DNA from 2 places in the Microbacterium aureliae genome. Region 2 is predicted to be linked to the other one. Evidence: riboswitches for the same ligand, from Rfam matches in the RefSeq annotation. Region 2 holds a riboswitch; the other holds the start of a gene.
The links. Region 2 has a riboswitch for thiamine pyrophosphate ahead of thiM (hydroxyethylthiazole kinase). Riboswitches for the same ligand answer to the same signal wherever they lie in the genome.

Region 1: linked by a shared signal. The riboswitch ahead of ACYVF4_RS08610 (ECF transporter S component) and the one ahead of thiM (hydroxyethylthiazole kinase) in region 2 are both predicted to bind thiamine pyrophosphate.

What each region holds. Positions count from the first base shown of each region.
Region 1 is NZ_BAAGWW010000002.1:517,915-525,905, forward strand. Features, by position in the region: gene ACYVF4_RS08590 (ABC transporter ATP-binding protein) at 1-804, opposite strand, end outside; gene ACYVF4_RS08595 (enoyl-CoA hydratase/isomerase family protein) at 916-1,983, shown strand; gene ACYVF4_RS08600 (J domain-containing protein) at 1,985-2,914, shown strand; gene ACYVF4_RS08605 (D-alanyl-D-alanine carboxypeptidase family protein) at 2,933-4,501, opposite strand; TPP riboswitch at 4,540-4,649, shown strand; gene ACYVF4_RS08610 (ECF transporter S component) at 4,642-5,280, shown strand; gene ACYVF4_RS08615 (ABC transporter ATP-binding protein) at 5,285-6,766, shown strand; gene ACYVF4_RS08620 (energy-coupling factor transporter transmembrane component T family protein) at 6,763-7,551, shown strand; gene ACYVF4_RS08625 (SDR family NAD(P)-dependent oxidoreductase) at 7,665-7,991, shown strand, end outside.
Region 2 is NZ_BAAGWW010000001.1:908,563-916,553, forward strand. Features, by position in the region: gene ACYVF4_RS04410 (aspartate kinase) at 1-15, opposite strand, end outside; gene ACYVF4_RS04415 (threonine/serine exporter family protein) at 163-1,554, shown strand; gene recR (recombination mediator RecR) at 1,565-2,158, opposite strand; gene ACYVF4_RS04425 (DNA polymerase III subunit gamma and tau) at 2,162-4,378, opposite strand; TPP riboswitch at 4,475-4,569, shown strand; gene thiM (hydroxyethylthiazole kinase) at 4,560-5,393, shown strand; gene thiE (thiamine phosphate synthase) at 5,390-6,112, shown strand; gene thiD (bifunctional hydroxymethylpyrimidine kinase/phosphomethylpyrimidine kinase) at 6,109-7,518, shown strand; gene ACYVF4_RS04445 (glycoside hydrolase family 65 protein) at 7,586-7,991, opposite strand, start outside.

The sequences.
Region 1 (7,991 bases), on a different contig from region 2:
GACCGCGCCGATCTCGGCGGCGCTGCTCTGGCGCACCGTGAGCCCCGTCCGCAGCACCTCGAAGGGGATGTCCGCCGCGCCGAGCGCCGCGACGAGGGCCGCGCGGTCGGGGGCGTCGACGACCGTGACCGTCTCGTCCGGGTCGGCGAGCTCGCCGAGCCCGCCCTGGAAGACGAGGCTGCCGCGCGAGAGGATCAGCAGGGCGTCCACGGTCTGCTGGATCTCGGTCAGCAGGTGCGACGAGACCAGCACCGTGCGCCCCTCCCGCGCCAGCTGCCGCAGGAATCCCCGCATCCAGCGGATGCCCTCGGGGTCCAGGCCGTTGGCCGGCTCGTCCAGCACCAGCACGCCCGGGTCGCCCAGCAGCGCGTGCGCCAGGCCCAGCCGCTGGCGCATGCCCAGCGAGAATCCGCCGATGCGGCGGCTCGCGGCATCCGACAGCCCGACGAGATCCAGCACTTCGTCGACGCGGGAACGCGGGATGCCCGCCGCCTGCGCGTAGACCGTCAGGTGGTTCGCCGCGGTGCGCCCGGGGTGGAAGCTCGAGGCCTCGAGCACGGCCCCGACGGTGCGCAGCGGATGCCGCAGCTTCGCGTAGGGAGTGCCGCCGATGGTCGCACGCCCCGAGGTCGGCCGCACGAGACCCAGCAGCATGCGCAGCGACGTGGTCTTGCCGGCGCCGTTGGGCCCGAGGAAGCCGGTGACCCGGCCGGGTTCGACCTGGGCGGTGAGATCCGACACCGCCGTGATCCCGCCGAACCGCTTGGTGACCGCCGAGAACTCCAGCAGCTGTCCTTCGGGCATGCCGAACCTCTCCGTGTCGTGGGGTGCGCAGTCGTGTGGGCGTTCACCCTATCCTGGCCCACCGGCCGCCCCGATCCCGGGATTCGGCGGCGGGCGGGTAACGTGGCGAGGGTGCGTGAGACTGATGAGGCCCGCGTCCTGGCCCGCGTCGAGGCGGGCGTCGGACACCTCACCCTGAACCGTCCCCGGGCGATCAACGCCCTCGACCTCGGCATGATCCGTGACCTCGCCGCGGCCCTCGACCGCTGGGAGCGCGATCCGCAGGTCGACCTGATCCTGATCGACGGCGCGGGGGAGCGCGGGCTGTGCGCCGGCGGCGACGTGCGGGGTCTCGCCGAGCAGATCCGCGCGGGCGACCAGGGGGCCGCGGCGGAGTTCTTCCGTGCGGAGTACGCCCTCGACGCGCGCATCGCCGAGTACCCCAAGACCGTCGTCGTCCTCGCCGACGGGGTCACCATGGGAGGCGGCATCGGGTTGGCCGGCCACGCGGCGGTCCGCGTGGTGACCGAGCGCTCGAAGCTCGCGATGCCCGAGACCCGCATCGGCTTCACCCCCGACGTGGGCGGGACGTGGCTGCTCGCCCGCGCTCCCGGGCGGGTGGGGGAGTACCTTGCACTGACCGGGACCGTCATGGGCCCCGCCGACGCGCTGTACGCCGGACTCGCCGACCACCACGTCCCCTCCGACCGGCTGGACAGCCTCGTCGACGCGCTCCGCACGCGCGCCGACCCGGGCACGGCGAACGAGCTGGTCCTGCTCTTCGACGAGACGCCGGCGCCCGCTCCCCTCGCGGAAGCGCGGGAGTGGATCGACGACGCCTTCTCGGCCGACACGGTGACCGGGATCATCGAACGGCTGCGCGCCCGGCCCGAGCCCGGCGCGGCCCAGGCGCTCGCGACCCTCGCGGAGCTGGCGCCCACGGCGCTCACGGTCACCCTCGAGGCGGTCCGCCGGGCGCGGACGCTGCCCGGCCTGCGCGCCGTCCTCGCCCAGGAGTACGGACTGGTGCTGTGGTTCGCCGCCACCCAGCCCGACCTCATCGAGGGGATCCGCGCGCAGCTGATCGACAAGGACCGCTCGCCGGCCTGGCAGCCGGCGACGCTCGCCGACGTGGACCCGGGCATCATCGAGGCCGCCTTCGCCTACGCGCCGCAGCCGCCGCTGTGGAGCGGCGACTGACATGTTCGACAGTCCGCTCTCGGCATCCGCCTACGAGATCCTGGGCGTGGATCCGGCCGCCGACGACGACGCGCTCCGCAAGGCGTACCGGCTGCGGCTGCGCCAGACCCATCCCGACACCGGCGGCGACGCGGCGATGTTCGTCCAGGTCCAGCGGGCGTGGGAGCTCGTCGGCACCCCCCAGGCCCGGGCGGCGTACGACCGGGGCCACGGGTTCGGCCAGAGCGCTCCGCCGGAGTGGTCCGAGTGGTCGCCGCCGCGTCCCGCGACCCGCGACACCCGTCCCCGTGCCCGCTCGTTCGGCCACCCGGGCGGCTGGCGCCGCGAGCGGTACCTGGCTCTCATCCGGGAGTGGGCCGGCCGCGGGGTGACCGTCGAGGACCCCTACGACCCGGCGCTGGTCCGCTCGGCCCCGCACGCCGTGCGCCGGCTGCTCGCCGACGCGCTCGCCGAAGAGGCGACCGCGCGCGTGGTGTCCGACCTCGGCATGGGCTACACGGTGTGGCACGACGTCGCGGCGGCCGGCCGCGGCGGCGATGCGGACGACAAGCTCGACCACATCGTCCTCGGGCCGAGCGGCCTGTACGCGATCCTGTCGGAGGACTTCGGCGGCCCGGTGCGCACGCGGCGGGCCGAGCTCATCGGCGACGGGGTCGACGGCGCCCCGGTGGCCGCCCTCGTCGCGCGCATGCGCGTCATCGCCCGCGCGGCGGGCGTCCGCTTCAGCGGTGCCATCGTCGTCCTGCCCGACGACGACGTCGTCCAGCCCGTCGAGGAGCTCGGCAGGGTCAAGGGGATGCCGGTGGCGATCGTCTCGCGCAGCGCCCTGTCGACCGTCCTGCGCCGTGGCATCACCGGGGCCCGCGACATCGGGGGCAACGAGGTGTTCGACATCCGCACCCGCCTGCAGCGGGCGGTCGCGTTCGTCTGAGCCGCGTGCCCGGCCGCTTCAGCCCGAAAGCCCGAACAGCTCCAGCGGATGGGTCAGGCGCCACCACGCCGACGGGTCCTCGACGTCGTCCGCGAGGCGCACGGGCACCGTCGTGACGTTGAGGGGTCCGTCGACCGTCAGCGCGCCCACCTCGCCGCCCGCCTCGCGCACGTCGCCGAGGTCGAAGCGCATCGTCACGGTGCCCGCGCCGCCGTTGAACAGCACCACCGCGGCGTCCTCGGCGGTCACGACGTCCACCTCTTCGCCCCACGCCGTCCGGACCATCCCGACGACCGTGCCCGCCGTCACGGACGGCTCGGTCTGCAGCTCCTGCTCGAGCTGATCGAACAGGTCGCGCGACACCGCGTTGCGCGCGTCGGCGTCCGGCTGCCCGAGCACCGCCGCGAACACCCGGACGGGGGTCCCGTCGACGGTGAGGTCTTTGGCCGACAGCAGGTTCCAGTTCGCGAGCGTCCCGGTCTTGATGCCGACGACGCCGTCGTCGGCGAGCAGGGAGTTGGTGTTCTCGACGGTGCCCGCGCCCGGCAGCTCGATCTCGCGCTGGGCGACGATGCCGGCGATCACCGGGTTGGACAGTGCCTTCTCGGCGAGGGCGATCAGCGCGGCGGGGGTCGCCCGGTTGCCGGGATCCATGCCGGTCGGCTCGACGACGGTGATGCCCGGCACGCCGTGGCTGCGCAGCCACGTCTCGGCGGCGTCGGCGAAGACGGCATCCGAGGCGAAGAGGTTGCCGGCCAGGCGGTCGGCGTAGTTGTTGGCCGAGCCGATCAGCATGCCCTCCAGCAGCTGCCGCTGGGTCAGGACGCCGCCCACCGGGACGTCCAGCGCGGACTCCCCGCGGTAGCGGTAGTTCCAGTAGTCCAGCGAGTCGGCGTAGGTGAACGAGAACTCCGGCCCGTCGTCGCCGGGTCCGAGCGGGATCTCGTCGAGGACGACGAGCGCGGTCACCACCTTCGTGATGCTGGCGATGGCGTCGGGCGCGTCCGTCGACGACAGCGTGCCGTCGATGCCGGCCACCGCGACCGCCGCGCCGCCGGTGTCCGGCCACGCCGGCGCATAGGCGGGGGCCGCCGCCGACGTCACCTCGGCGGCGGCGATCGTCGGTGTAACTGCCGTCAGCGGCCACAGCAGGGTGGTCAGGCAGTAGGCGGCGACGACCGCGAGGACGATGACGGCGGGCACGAGCACCCCGGGTCGCAGCGGCGACCGGCGCGGCGGCCGGTCGAGCAGGCCGTAGGTGATGAAGGTCGGGGTCGTGATGGGCCGGGGCGTGAGGGTCTGCTCGTCCAGCCACGTCAGCGCGATGCGGCCGGATGCCGTCAGCGCCGGCTCGCCGGCCGGCGCGGGCGTCGGGGCGGTCGAGGTGGGCGGCGCGGGCGACGAGCTCATCGCCGGGGCCACCAGGGTGCCCGGCGGCGACCCCGCCGCCACGGCATCCGGAGTCTCGCTCGTCGTCGACGCCGAGGAGGGCGACGGCGTCGTCGGCGTGGACGATTCGCGCGCGTCGGCCTGCCGCCGCACACGCGCCTGACGCCTCGAGATCAGGGGCGCGTCATCCACGGTCACGCGACCAAACTACCCCCGCCGCAGCGCGCTATACTCATCGCCACAACCACGGGAGTCCGGTGAGCCGGGCTGAGAGGAAGCGACCCACGCTTCGACCGTCGAACCTGATCCGGGTCATGCCGGCGCAGGGAGGAGATCCGATGCACACGTCCACATCCGCATCCACCGGCACGGGCACGTCCACGCCCCCGCGTCGCAGCCTTCGCTGGCGCGTCGTCGACATCGTCGTCGCCAGCGTCATCGGCGTCGCGTCCGGCCTCATCTTCCTGGCCTGGAACGTCGGGTACCTCGGACCGAAGACGCTGCTGGACCCGCTCCTGCCCGGCCTTCAGGGTCTGCTCGACGGCCCATGGCTGTTCGCCGGCGTCCTGGGTGCGCTCATCATCCGCAAGCCCGGCGCCGCGATCTACACCGAGACGCTCGCCGCAGTGGTCTCCGCCCTCGTCGGCAACCAGTGGGGCGGCTTCCTCACGATCGAGGCGGGGCTCGTCCAGGGTCTGGGCGCCGAGCTGATCTTCCTGCTCTTCCTCTACAAGCGGTGGAGCCTGCCGGTGGCGGTCCTCGCCGGCGCGGGAGCGGCCCTCGCGGGCGGCATCAACAACCTGCTGCTGTGGTACGTCGGCGCCGACGCCCTCTTCACCGTCGTCTACCTCGCCTCGACGATCGTCTCGGGTGCGGTCATCGCCGGCGCCCTGTCGTGGCTGCTGGCGCGAGGACTCGCCGCCACGGGCGCCCTCGACCGGTTCGCGTCCGGCCGGGACGTCCGCACGCGGGTCTGACGCGGTGGGCGGCGCAGTCCCCCGCGCCGCGGCCGTCGAGGCGCGCGGGTGGGGATGGCGGCACGCGTCGCGCCGCGACTGGGCGCTTGCGGGCGTGGACCTGCGGATCGAGCCGGGGGAGCGCGTGCTGCTGCTCGGCGCCTCGGGCGCCGGCAAGTCCACGCTCCTGCACGGCCTCGCCGGGGTCCTCGGCGGCGAGGAGGAGGGCGAGACCGCAGGATCCCTGCTCATCGACGGGATGCCGGCGGCCGAGGCGCGCGGTCGTGCGGGCCTGGTCATCCAGGACCCCGATTCGCAGGTCATCCTCGCCCGGGTCGGCGACGACGTCGCGTTCGGCTGCGAGAACCTCGGGGTCCCGAGGGACCGCATCTGGCCGCGCGTGCGCGAGGCGTTGGACGCCGTCGGACTTGACGTGCCGCTGGACCGGCCCACCAAGGCGCTGTCGGGCGGGCAGAAGCAGCGGCTGGCGCTGGCGGGGTCCCTCGCCATGCGGCCGGGCCTGCTGCTGCTGGACGAGCCCACCGCCAACCTCGACCCGGCGGGCGTCGTCGAGGTGCGCGACGCCGTGGCGGCGGCCCTGGACGCGCAGCCGATGACCCTCGTCGTCGTGGAGCACCGGATCGACGTGTGGCTGCCGCTCATCGACCGGGTCATCGTCATCGGCGGCGCCGGCGACGCCGGGGGGACGGGCGCGGTCATCGCCGACGGCACCCCGGCCGACGTGCTGCGGGGGCAGGGGCAGTCCCTGGCCGCGGCGGGGGTCTGGGTGCCCGGCATCCGCCCGCCGCACCCGCCCCCGCCGGCCACGCACGGCGGCGGCCCGCTGCTGGTGGCCCGCGAGCTGACGGTCCAGCGCGTGGCGGGGCGACCCGTCGCCGCCGGGATCGACCTCGACGTGCGCGCCGGCTCGGCGCTCGCCGTGACCGGCCCGAACGGCGCGGGCAAGTCCACGCTCGGGCTCACCCTCGCCGGTCTGCTGCCGCCGGCATCGGGCCGGCTGTCGGCGGCCGGCGACCTGGCCGAGGCCGTGCCCGCCGAGCCGATCCGCTGGACGTCGCGGCAGCTGCTGACGCGCATCGGCACGGTGTTCCAGGACCCCGAGCACCAGCTGCTGTCGACGACGGTGCGGGGCGAGCTCGAGGTCGGCCCGCACGCGCTCGGGCTCGATCCGGACGAGACCGCGCACCGCGTGGACGACCTGCTCGACCGGCTGCGGCTGCGGCGGCTCGAGCGCGCGAACCCCTACACGCTGTCCGGCGGCGAGAAGCGGCGGCTGACCGTGGCCGCGGCCCTCGCCACCCGACCTCGCGTGCTTGTCCTGGACGAACCCACCTTCGGCCAGGACGCGCGCACGTGGGCGGAGCTGGTGGGGCTGCTCGCGCAGCTGCGCGACGGCGGCGCCGCCGTGGTCGCCATCACCCACGACCTCGACGTCGTCGCGGCGCTGTACGCCGACCGGTACGAGCTCGCGGCGGTGGCGGCATGACGCTCCTGGACACGCGCGCCCGAACGGGGACCGTCGCCGCCATCAACCCGGTCGCCAAGCTCGGTGCCGCCGCGCTCATCGCGCTGCCTCTCATCTTCACCATCGACGTCGTATCGGCCGGCGTCGCGCTCGCCCTGGAGCTGCTGCTGCTGCCCTTCGCGGGGCTCGGCTGGCGGGAGTTCTGGGTGCGGACGTGGCCGGTGTGGCTCGCGGCGCCGCTGACCGCTCTCACGATCGCGCTCTACGGCGAGACGTCCGGGCAGATCTACGCGGAATGGTTCGTCGTCCGCATCAGCGAGGGGTCCCTCGCCCTCGCCGCCGCCACCCTGCTGCGCGTCCTCGCCATCGCGCTGCCGTCGGTGGTGCTCTTCGTGACCGTCGACCCGACCGATCTCGCCGACGGCCTGGCGCAGGTGCTGCGTCTGCCCGCCCGCTTCGTCCTGGGCGCCCTCGCCGGCCTGCGCATGGTGGGGCTGTTCATCGACGACTGGCGCGCGCTGGAGCTCGCCCGCCGCGCCCGCGGCGTGGCCGACCGGGGCCGGCTACGGCGATTCCTCGGCATGGCCTTCGCGCTGCTGGTGCTCTCGATCCGCCGCGGGTCCAAGCTCGCCACCGCCATGGAGGCGCGCGGCTTCGGCGCGCCGGGTCGCCGCACGTGGGCGCGGGACTCGGCGTTCGGCGCGCGGGAGTGGGCGCTCATGGCGCTGGGCGCGACGGTCGCCGCGGTCGCGGTGGGCGCCGCCGTGGCCACCGGCGCCTGGAACTTCATCCTCGGCCCGGCCTGACGAGGCCGCGGCGCGCTCGCTACCGTAGAGGGCGGGATCGTCCGTCGTGCGGTTTCCGCGTGGGACTGCGTTCCACGTATTGTGGAACGCGATATCGGTTCGAAGGAGAACTCATGGAGCTCACGGGCGCAGCCGCCCTCGTCACCGGCGGAGCCAGCGGACTGGGACTGGCCACGGCCCGCCGCCTGTCCGCCGCGGGCGCCGCCGTCACGATCGTCGACCTGCCCACGTCGCCCGGCGCCGACGTGATCGCCGGGTTCGGCGGCACCTTCGCTGCCGCCGACGTCACCGACCCCGATCAGGTCGCCGCCGCGGTGGCGCAGGCTGCGGCATCCGGGCCCCTTCGCGTGGTCGTCAACTGCGCCGGGATCGCCCCGCCCGCCAAGGTCCTCGACCGCGACGGGCGTCCGACGCCCCTCGCCGACTTCGAGCGCATCGTG
Region 2 (7,991 bases):
GACGATCAGCGCCACGATGAGACTCCCGAGGTGCCCGCGGGCACGCGTGTGGTGACGGGCGGGCGAACGGATGCCGCGCCCACCGGTCCATCTTACGGATGCCGCCATGCGGCCCCGGCCATGTGACAGGTGGCGGCCGTCCGCGGTGATTACGATCGACCGATGGGCACTCGTCGTCGTCGTCTCATCGGTCCCCTCGAGAGCCTCGTCCGCTCGGGGTCCGCGGCCGCCGACACCGAGGCGCTGATGGTGCTCGACGACACCGTCGCGGCGCGGATCCTGGACCTCGCGGTGCGCATCGGCGAGACGATGCTGGTGACCGGCGCGTCGGCGAGCGAGGTGACGCTCACGATCGTCCGCGTCGCCGGCGTCTACGGTCTGACGCACGTCCACGTCGACGTCACGTACAACTCCATCACCGCGGCCCACCACAGCGGATCGGCGCAGCCGATCGCCCTCATGCGGGTCGTGCGGGGCTCGATGCCCGATCACGACAAGCTGCAGCGCCTGCAGGCGCTGGTGGCCGACATCCGCGCCGGCCTGGGCCTGGCCGAGGCGCGGGAGCGCTATCGCGAGATCCGCCGCCGGCCGTTCGGATACCGCCCCGTCGTGGTGGTGGCCGCGCAGGCGCTGCTGGCCGTCGGGGTCGCGGTGATGTACGGGGGGAACTGGCTGGTGATCCTGCTGGCATTCGTGGGGGCGGCGCTGGCCGCTCTGACGCAGTGGCTGCTGGCGCGCGGCAAGGTGCCGTACTTCTTCAGCCAGATCGCCGGGGCGTTCGTGCTCACCCTGATCGCCGCGGCTTCCCCGCTGCTGACGCTGCTGGGCTGGCCTGCCGCCGAGGGCCTGCGCCCGTCCCTCATCGTCGCGTCGGGGATCGTGCTGATGCTGGCGGGGCTGACCGTCGTCGGAGCCGCGCAGGACGCCATCGACGGCTTCGCTCTGACGGCCACCGGACGCATCCTCGAGCTCATGACCCACACGCTCGGGGTGGTGCTCGGCATCCTGGCGGGCCTCGAGACGGCGCGCGTGCTGGGACTGCCCATCGATCCGCCGGATGACGCGCTGCCCCTCGGCGCGGTCCCGCTGCAGCTGCTGGGAGCGGTGATCATCGCCGTCTCGGTCGCCGTGTTCAACGGAGCGGGCCGGCGCATCGTCGGCGTCAGCGCGCTGCTGAGCCTCATCGCGTGGCTCGGCTATCTCGTCGCGACCGGGATCGGCTTCGAGTCGGCGGCGGCGGGCGGGGCGGGCGCGCTGGTGGCGAGCTTCCTGGGAGTCGTCCTCGCCCACCGGCTCCACGTCCCGTCGGTGGCGATCACGACCGCCGCGATCCTGCCGATGGTCCCGGGTGCCCTGGTGTTCCGCGGTCTGCTCGATGTCGTCGCCGGCGAAGGCGGGTCGGGGGCGATGACGCAGGGGTTCGCGACGCTGGTGAGCGCGGCGATCATCGGCATCAGCCTCGCGGTGGGCGCCTCGCTCGGGATCTACCTGGGGCAGCCGGTGCGGGCGACCCTCGGGTCGGTCACGCGGGCGCGGATCCGCGCCCGCCGCTGACCACGCCGGCTCAGACCGAACGGCGCCCTTCGAAGGCGCGGCCGAGGGTCACCTCGTCGGCGTACTCGAGGTCGCCGCCCACGGGCAGGCCGGATGCCAGGCGGGTGACCGAGATCTCGAGGGTGTGCAGCAGCCGGCTGAGGTACGTGGCCGTCGCCTCGCCCTCGAGGTTGGGGTTGGTGGCGATGATGACCTCTTGCACCGTCCCGTCGGCCAGGCGCTGCATGAGGGAGGTGATCCGCAGATCGTCGGGTCCGATGCCGGCGATGGGGCTGATCGCCCCTCCGAGCACGTGGTACAGCCCGCGGAACTCGCGGGTCCGCTCGATCGCGGCGACGTCCTTGGCGTCTTCGACGACGCAGATCAGCGACTCGTTGCGTCGGGGGTCGCGGCAGATGCTGCAGCGCTCCTGCTCGCTGACATTGCCGCACACCTCGCAGAAGCGGACCTTCTCGCGGACGTCGGTGAGCAGCTCGGCGAGCCGCGACACGTCGAAGTTGGGGGTCTGCAGGATGTGGAACGCGATGCGCTGGGCGGACTTCGGGCCGATGCCGGGAAGGCGCCCGAACTCGTCGATCAGGTCCTGGACGATGCCGTCGTACATGGGCTAGCTGAACCTCGTCGGCGCTTCGTAGGGCTCCTCGCGCACGAAGCGCGCGCCCAGCACCTGGCGGACGACCGCCTCGCCGTAGCGCTGCACCCCGTCGCCGCGGGTCTCGGGCGCGGCGGCCAGCCGCGGGGCGACCACCGGCGGGATGGGGGCATCGGCATCGGGCACGTCGGGGACCTCGTCGGCGGGGTCGTCGGCGTCCTGGGCGGGCGGCGCCGCGTCGGCCGGCGCGAGGACGACGCCGTCGCGCGGCGGGGCGAGAGTCGCCAGGCGCGCGGGGGCGGCGGACTCCGCCTCTTCGGGTTCGTCGTCGACGGCGAACTGCGCCGCCGGCGGACCGGAGTCCGGGATCGGCGCGACCGCCCAATCGGTCACGGGGGCGGCGGGATCCGGACGAGATGCCGGGGCGGGACGGGAAGACTGCGCCGGCCGGGACTGGGCCGGAGAGGACTGGGCCGGAGAGGACTGGGCCGGAGAGGACTGGGCCGGCGCGGGACCGGACGACTGCGCCGGAGGCGGCGGCGACGCGGGTCCGGAGGGCGGCGCCGAGCTCGGAGACGCCGAGGAGGGCTGCTCCGCCGGGGCCGGCGGCGCCCAGCGGTCACCCGGTTCGGTCTCGTCGCCGGGGCCGGGAGCGGGGTCGCCTGACCCGTCGGCGTCGTGCTTGGCGAGGTACTTCACGCGGATGCCGAGGACGCCCTGGATCGCGGTGCGCAGGTCCTCGCTGGGCCCGGCGCCGGCGGCGCGGCGCTTGAACGCCGCGACATCCGACTGGCTCTGGAAGCCGAGGGTGAGGACCTCGTCGGCGAAATCCGCCACCCGGGCACTCGAGGCGATGAGCCACGACGACCGGCTGATCTTCTCGAGCGCGCCCAGCACCTCGGGCCACGCGTCCCGCATGCGCTGCGCGGTGACGGGCCCGGTCGGCACAGCGGGAGCCGGCGACGCGGCGGGGGCAGAGACCGGCTCGGCCTGCTCGGGAGCGGGCACCGGGCGGGCATCCGCGGGAGCGGCACCCGTCGGGGCAGCACCCGTCGAGACGGCGCCCGCCGTTGCCGGCGACGCCACCGGAGGACTCTGGGCGGGCACCGCAGCGGCCGCGGTGGTCTGCGCGAGCACGCGCGCCACCATGAGTTCCAGCTGCAGGCGCGGCGAGGTCGCCCCGGTCATCTCGTCGAGTGCCGCGATGACGATGTCGGCCGTCCGCGACAGACGGCCCGCGCCGAAGGCGTCGGCCTGTCGCTGCATGGTGGCGAGCTCTTCGGCCGACACCCCGCGCAGCACCGCCGCGGCATCCTGACCGGTCGCGGCGACGATGATGAGGTCCCGCAGGCGCTCCAGCAGATCGTCGACGAAGCGGCGCGGGTCCTGCCCGGTCTGCACGACGCGGTCCACCGCGGCGAAGGCCGCTGCGGCGTCGGCGGCGGCGAACGCGTCGACGACCTCGTCCAGCAGCTCGGCGTGGGTGTAGCCCAGCAGTGCGACGGCCCGCTCGTAGCGAACGGTCACCCCGTCCTCGGCGGGTTCCGAGCCGGCGATCAGCTGGTCCAGCAGCGACAGCGTGTCACGCGGGGACCCGCCGCCGGCGCGGACCACGAGCGGGAGCACACCCGCCTCGACGGTCACGTGCTCGGCGACGCAGAGCTGCTGGACGTACTCCAGCATCGCCGCCGGCGGCACGAGCCGGAACGGGTAGTGGTGGGTGCGCGAGCGGATGGTGCCGATGACCTTCTCGGGCTCGGTGGTGGCGAAGATGAACTTGACGTGCGCGGGCGGCTCTTCGACCAGCTTCAGCAGGGCGTTGAAGCCCTGCGGGGTGACCATGTGCGCCTCGTCGAGGATGAAGATCTTGAAGCGGTCCCGCGCCGGCGCGAACACCGCCCGTTCGCGCAGGTCCCGCGCGTCGTCGACGCCGTTGTGGCTCGCGGCGTCGATCTCGACGACGTCGAGCGAGCCGCCGCCCCCGCGACCCAGCTCGACGCAGCTCTCGCATTCGCCGCACGGGGTGTCGGTCGGACCCTGCGCACAGTTCAGGCAGCGGGCGAGGATGCGCGCCGACGTCGTCTTGCCGCAGCCGCGCGGACCCGAGAACAGGTAGGCGTGCCCGACGCGATCGCCGCGCAGCGCCGTCATGAGCGGCTCGGTGACCTGGGACTGCCCGATCATCTCGCCGAACGACTCGGGCCGGTAGCGGCGGTACAGGGCGGTGGTCACCCCCACAGCCTACGGCGTGCCGCAGACATCGCCGCGGCCGGTTCCCCCGCCGGGGACACGGCGACGACGACCCCGTGCCGGCCTGCTAGATTGCTCGGCAGTGACACGGGGTGCCCGCACGGCGGGCTGAGAACACACCCGTCGAACCTGATCTCGATCATGCGAGCGAAGGGATGTCGCGATGAACGCGCGCACCGAAGCACACCTGTCCGCCCTCTCCCCCGCCGAGGCGGTGAGCGCGCTTCGGCGCGCGGCGCCGCTGGTGCAGTGCATCACGAACGCGGTGGTGACGAACTTCACCGCCAACGCGCTGCTGGCCGCCGGCGCGGCGCCGGCCATGTGCGACATCCCCGGCGAGGCCGGGATGTTCGCCGCCGTCGCCGACGCCGTGCTGATCAACCTCGGCACCCCGACCGCCGAGCAGCGGCAGGCCGCCCTCGAGGCGGTCGAGCACGCCCGCCGGGCTGGCACGCCCTGGGTGCTCGACCCCGTCGCGGTCGGCGTGCTCCCGGTGCGGACCGCCCTCGCCCGGGAGCTCCTCGAGCACCGGCCGACGCTCATCCGCGGCAACGCATCCGAGATCCTCGCGCTTGCCGGCGCCGGCGAGGGCGGGCGGGGAGTGGACTCCACCGCCGGTCCGGATGCCGCGGCCTCGGCCGCCCGGGATCTCGCCGAGCGCTGCGGCGCGGTCGTCGCGGTGTCGGGTCCCGTGGACCTGGTCACCGATGGCGACCGCGTCGCCCGCGTCACCGGCGGCGATCCCCTGCTGACGCGCGTCACCGGCGGCGGCTGCTCGCTCGGGGCGGTGATGGCGGCGCTCACCGCCGTGACCGCCCCCTTCGAGGCCGCCCTCGCGGCATCCGTCATGTACGCCGTCGCGTCGGAGCGCGCCGCAGCCCGCTGCAGCGGCCCCGGCTCGTTCGCGGTGTCCTTCGTCGACGAGCTCGATGCCCTTCCGCGGACCGTGGCCGACGGGCCGTCGCGCATCGCGACTGCCCAGGCGGTGGCACGATGACGCCGGCGGCGCGAGCCGCGCTCCACCTCGTCACCGACGACCGGGTGCCCTTCGGGCGCCTGCGCGACATCGTCGACGCCGCCGTCGGAGCCGGCGTGGACGTCGTCCAGCTGCGGGCGAAGTCGGCGTCGGCGCGCGAGATGATCCAGCAGGCGGTGACGCTGTCGGATGTGATCGACCGCCGGTGCCTTCTGCTCGTCGACGACCGCGTCGACGTGGCCCTCGCCGCCCGTGACGCGGGCGCCCGCGTGGACGGCGTGCACCTCGGGCAATCCGACGTGCCGCCGGCTCTCGCGCGGCGACTGCTCGGCGCGCAGGCCGTGATCGGCTGGACGGCCAACACTCCGCAGCATCTGGCCGCGGCATCCGCCCTGCCCGCCCGCACCGTGGACTATCTGGGAACCGGGGTCATCCGCCCGACCGCCACGAAGGCCGACCATCCGCCGCCCCTCGGGGTGGCGGGGTTCGCCGCACTGGCCGCGCAGACTCCGCTGCCCTGCATCGCGATCGGCGGCGTCGGCGAGGGGGACGTCGAGGCGCTGCGGCGCGCGGGGGCCGCCGGCGTCGCGGTGGTCTCGGCCGTGTGCGCGGCCGAGGATCCCGCGGCGGCGACGCGGGCGCTGCGCACGGCGTGCGACGCGGCACTGCCCGCTCCGGACGCCGTCCCGGAGCCGGTCCGCGGGCCGCACGCGGCGCCGCGCCCGGAGCCGGTGCGATGATCCCCCGCGTCCTGAGCATCGCCGGCACCGACCCGACCGGCGGGGCGGGCGTCCAGGCCGACCTCAAGTCGATCGCCGCGTTCGGCGGCTACGGCATGGCGGCGGTGACCGCCCTGGTCGCCCAGAACACGTGCGGCGTGCGAGACGTGCACGCGCCGCCCGCGGCGTTCCTGCGCACGCAGCTGGACGCCGTGTCGGACGACGTCGAGATCGACGCCGTGAAGATCGGGATGCTGCACTCGGTCGAGGTCGTCGAGACGGTCGAGGACTGGCTCGTGCGCACCGATCCGCCCCTCGTGGTGCTCGACCCGGTCATGGTGGCCACCAGCGGCGACCGGCTGCTGGACGCCGAGGCGGAGTCGGCTCTGCGGCGCCTCTGCCGGCGCGCCGATCTGGTGACCCCGAACCTCGCCGAGCTCGCCGTGCTCACCGGGCGGCCCCCGGCGGCGACGTGGGAGCAGGCGGTCAACGACGCCGAGGCGCTGGCGAGGGATGCCGGGACCGCCGTGCTCCTGAAAGGCGGCCACCTCGCGGGCGAGGACTGCCCCGATGCGATCGTGACGACCCAGGGGGTGCACGAGGTGCCCGGCCGCCGGGTCGCGACGACGCACACGCACGGGACGGGCTGCTCGATGTCGTCGGCGATGGCCACCGTCGCGGCGCACGGGGCGTCCTGGCCCGACGCGCTCGGGCGGGTGAAGGAGTGGCTCACCGGAGCGCTGCGCCACGCGGACGCGCTGCGCGTCGGACGCGGCAACGGACCCATCTACCACTTCCACCACCAGCGGCCGGCGTCGGCCGAGGCCTGGTCGGCCACGGCGTGGCGCGCCGCGGCGGACATCCGGCACCGGATCGACGGATGCCGGTTCGTGCGCGGGCTCCTGGACGGAACGCTCCCTGGCGAGACCTTCGCCCGCTACGAGGCGCAGGACGCGCTGTACCTCGCCGAGTACGCGCGGCTGCTGCAGCGGGCGAGCGCCCTCGCCGGATCGCCCGCGGATGCGGCGTTCTGGGCGGGGTCGGCCGAGACCGCCGTCGCGGCCGAACAGGCGATGCACCGCCGGCACGGTGCGCGCGAGGTCGCGCCGGCGCCTCAGACCACCGCCTACCTCGCGCACCTGGAGCGTTCCGCGTCGGCCTACTCCGAGCTCGTGGCGGCGCTGCTGCCGTGCTTCGTCGTGTACGCCGACCTGGGCGCCCGCTTCGGCGGGAACCGGCATCCGGAGCACCCGTACGACGACTGGCTGCGGATGTACGGCGACACGGCGTTCGCCCGGGCGACGGCGAGCGCCGGCGCGATCGCCGATGCCGCCGCCCGCGCCGCGGACGACGCGGGGCGCGCGCGCATGCACGTCGCGTACGCGAGGTCGACCGAGCACGAGCTCGACTTCTTCGACCGCGCCTGACGGCGCCGAACTCAGCGCACCGGCCTGTGCGCACCGGCCCGCGCACCGCGCGCGGGCCGGTGCCCTCTCAGCTGTCCGAGCCGTGCTCGACGTTCTCCATCGACCCCACGATCGGGATCGCGGTGGTGACCGCCGGCACCGAGGCCGACAGGTTCGAGCCGTCCTCGCGGCGGACGTCGGCGAACTGGCGCAGCGACGGGCGGCCGGGGATGACCGGGCCCTGGTCGGCGAGCGGGACGACGATCTGCTCGCCGCCGGGCACGATGAACGCCTCGTCGCGGACGGTGAAGGCGACCGGGTCGCCCGGGCCGGCGGCGACCGTCAGGGACGAGCGCTCGACGGTGACCTGCAGCCGGGTGCCGTGCCAGTGCAGCACGTAGCTGAGCGAGGGCCAGTCCGCGGGCAGCCTCGGGTCGAACGACAGCTCGCCGAAGTGGTCGCGCATGCCGCCGAAGCCGCACACGAGCGCGGTC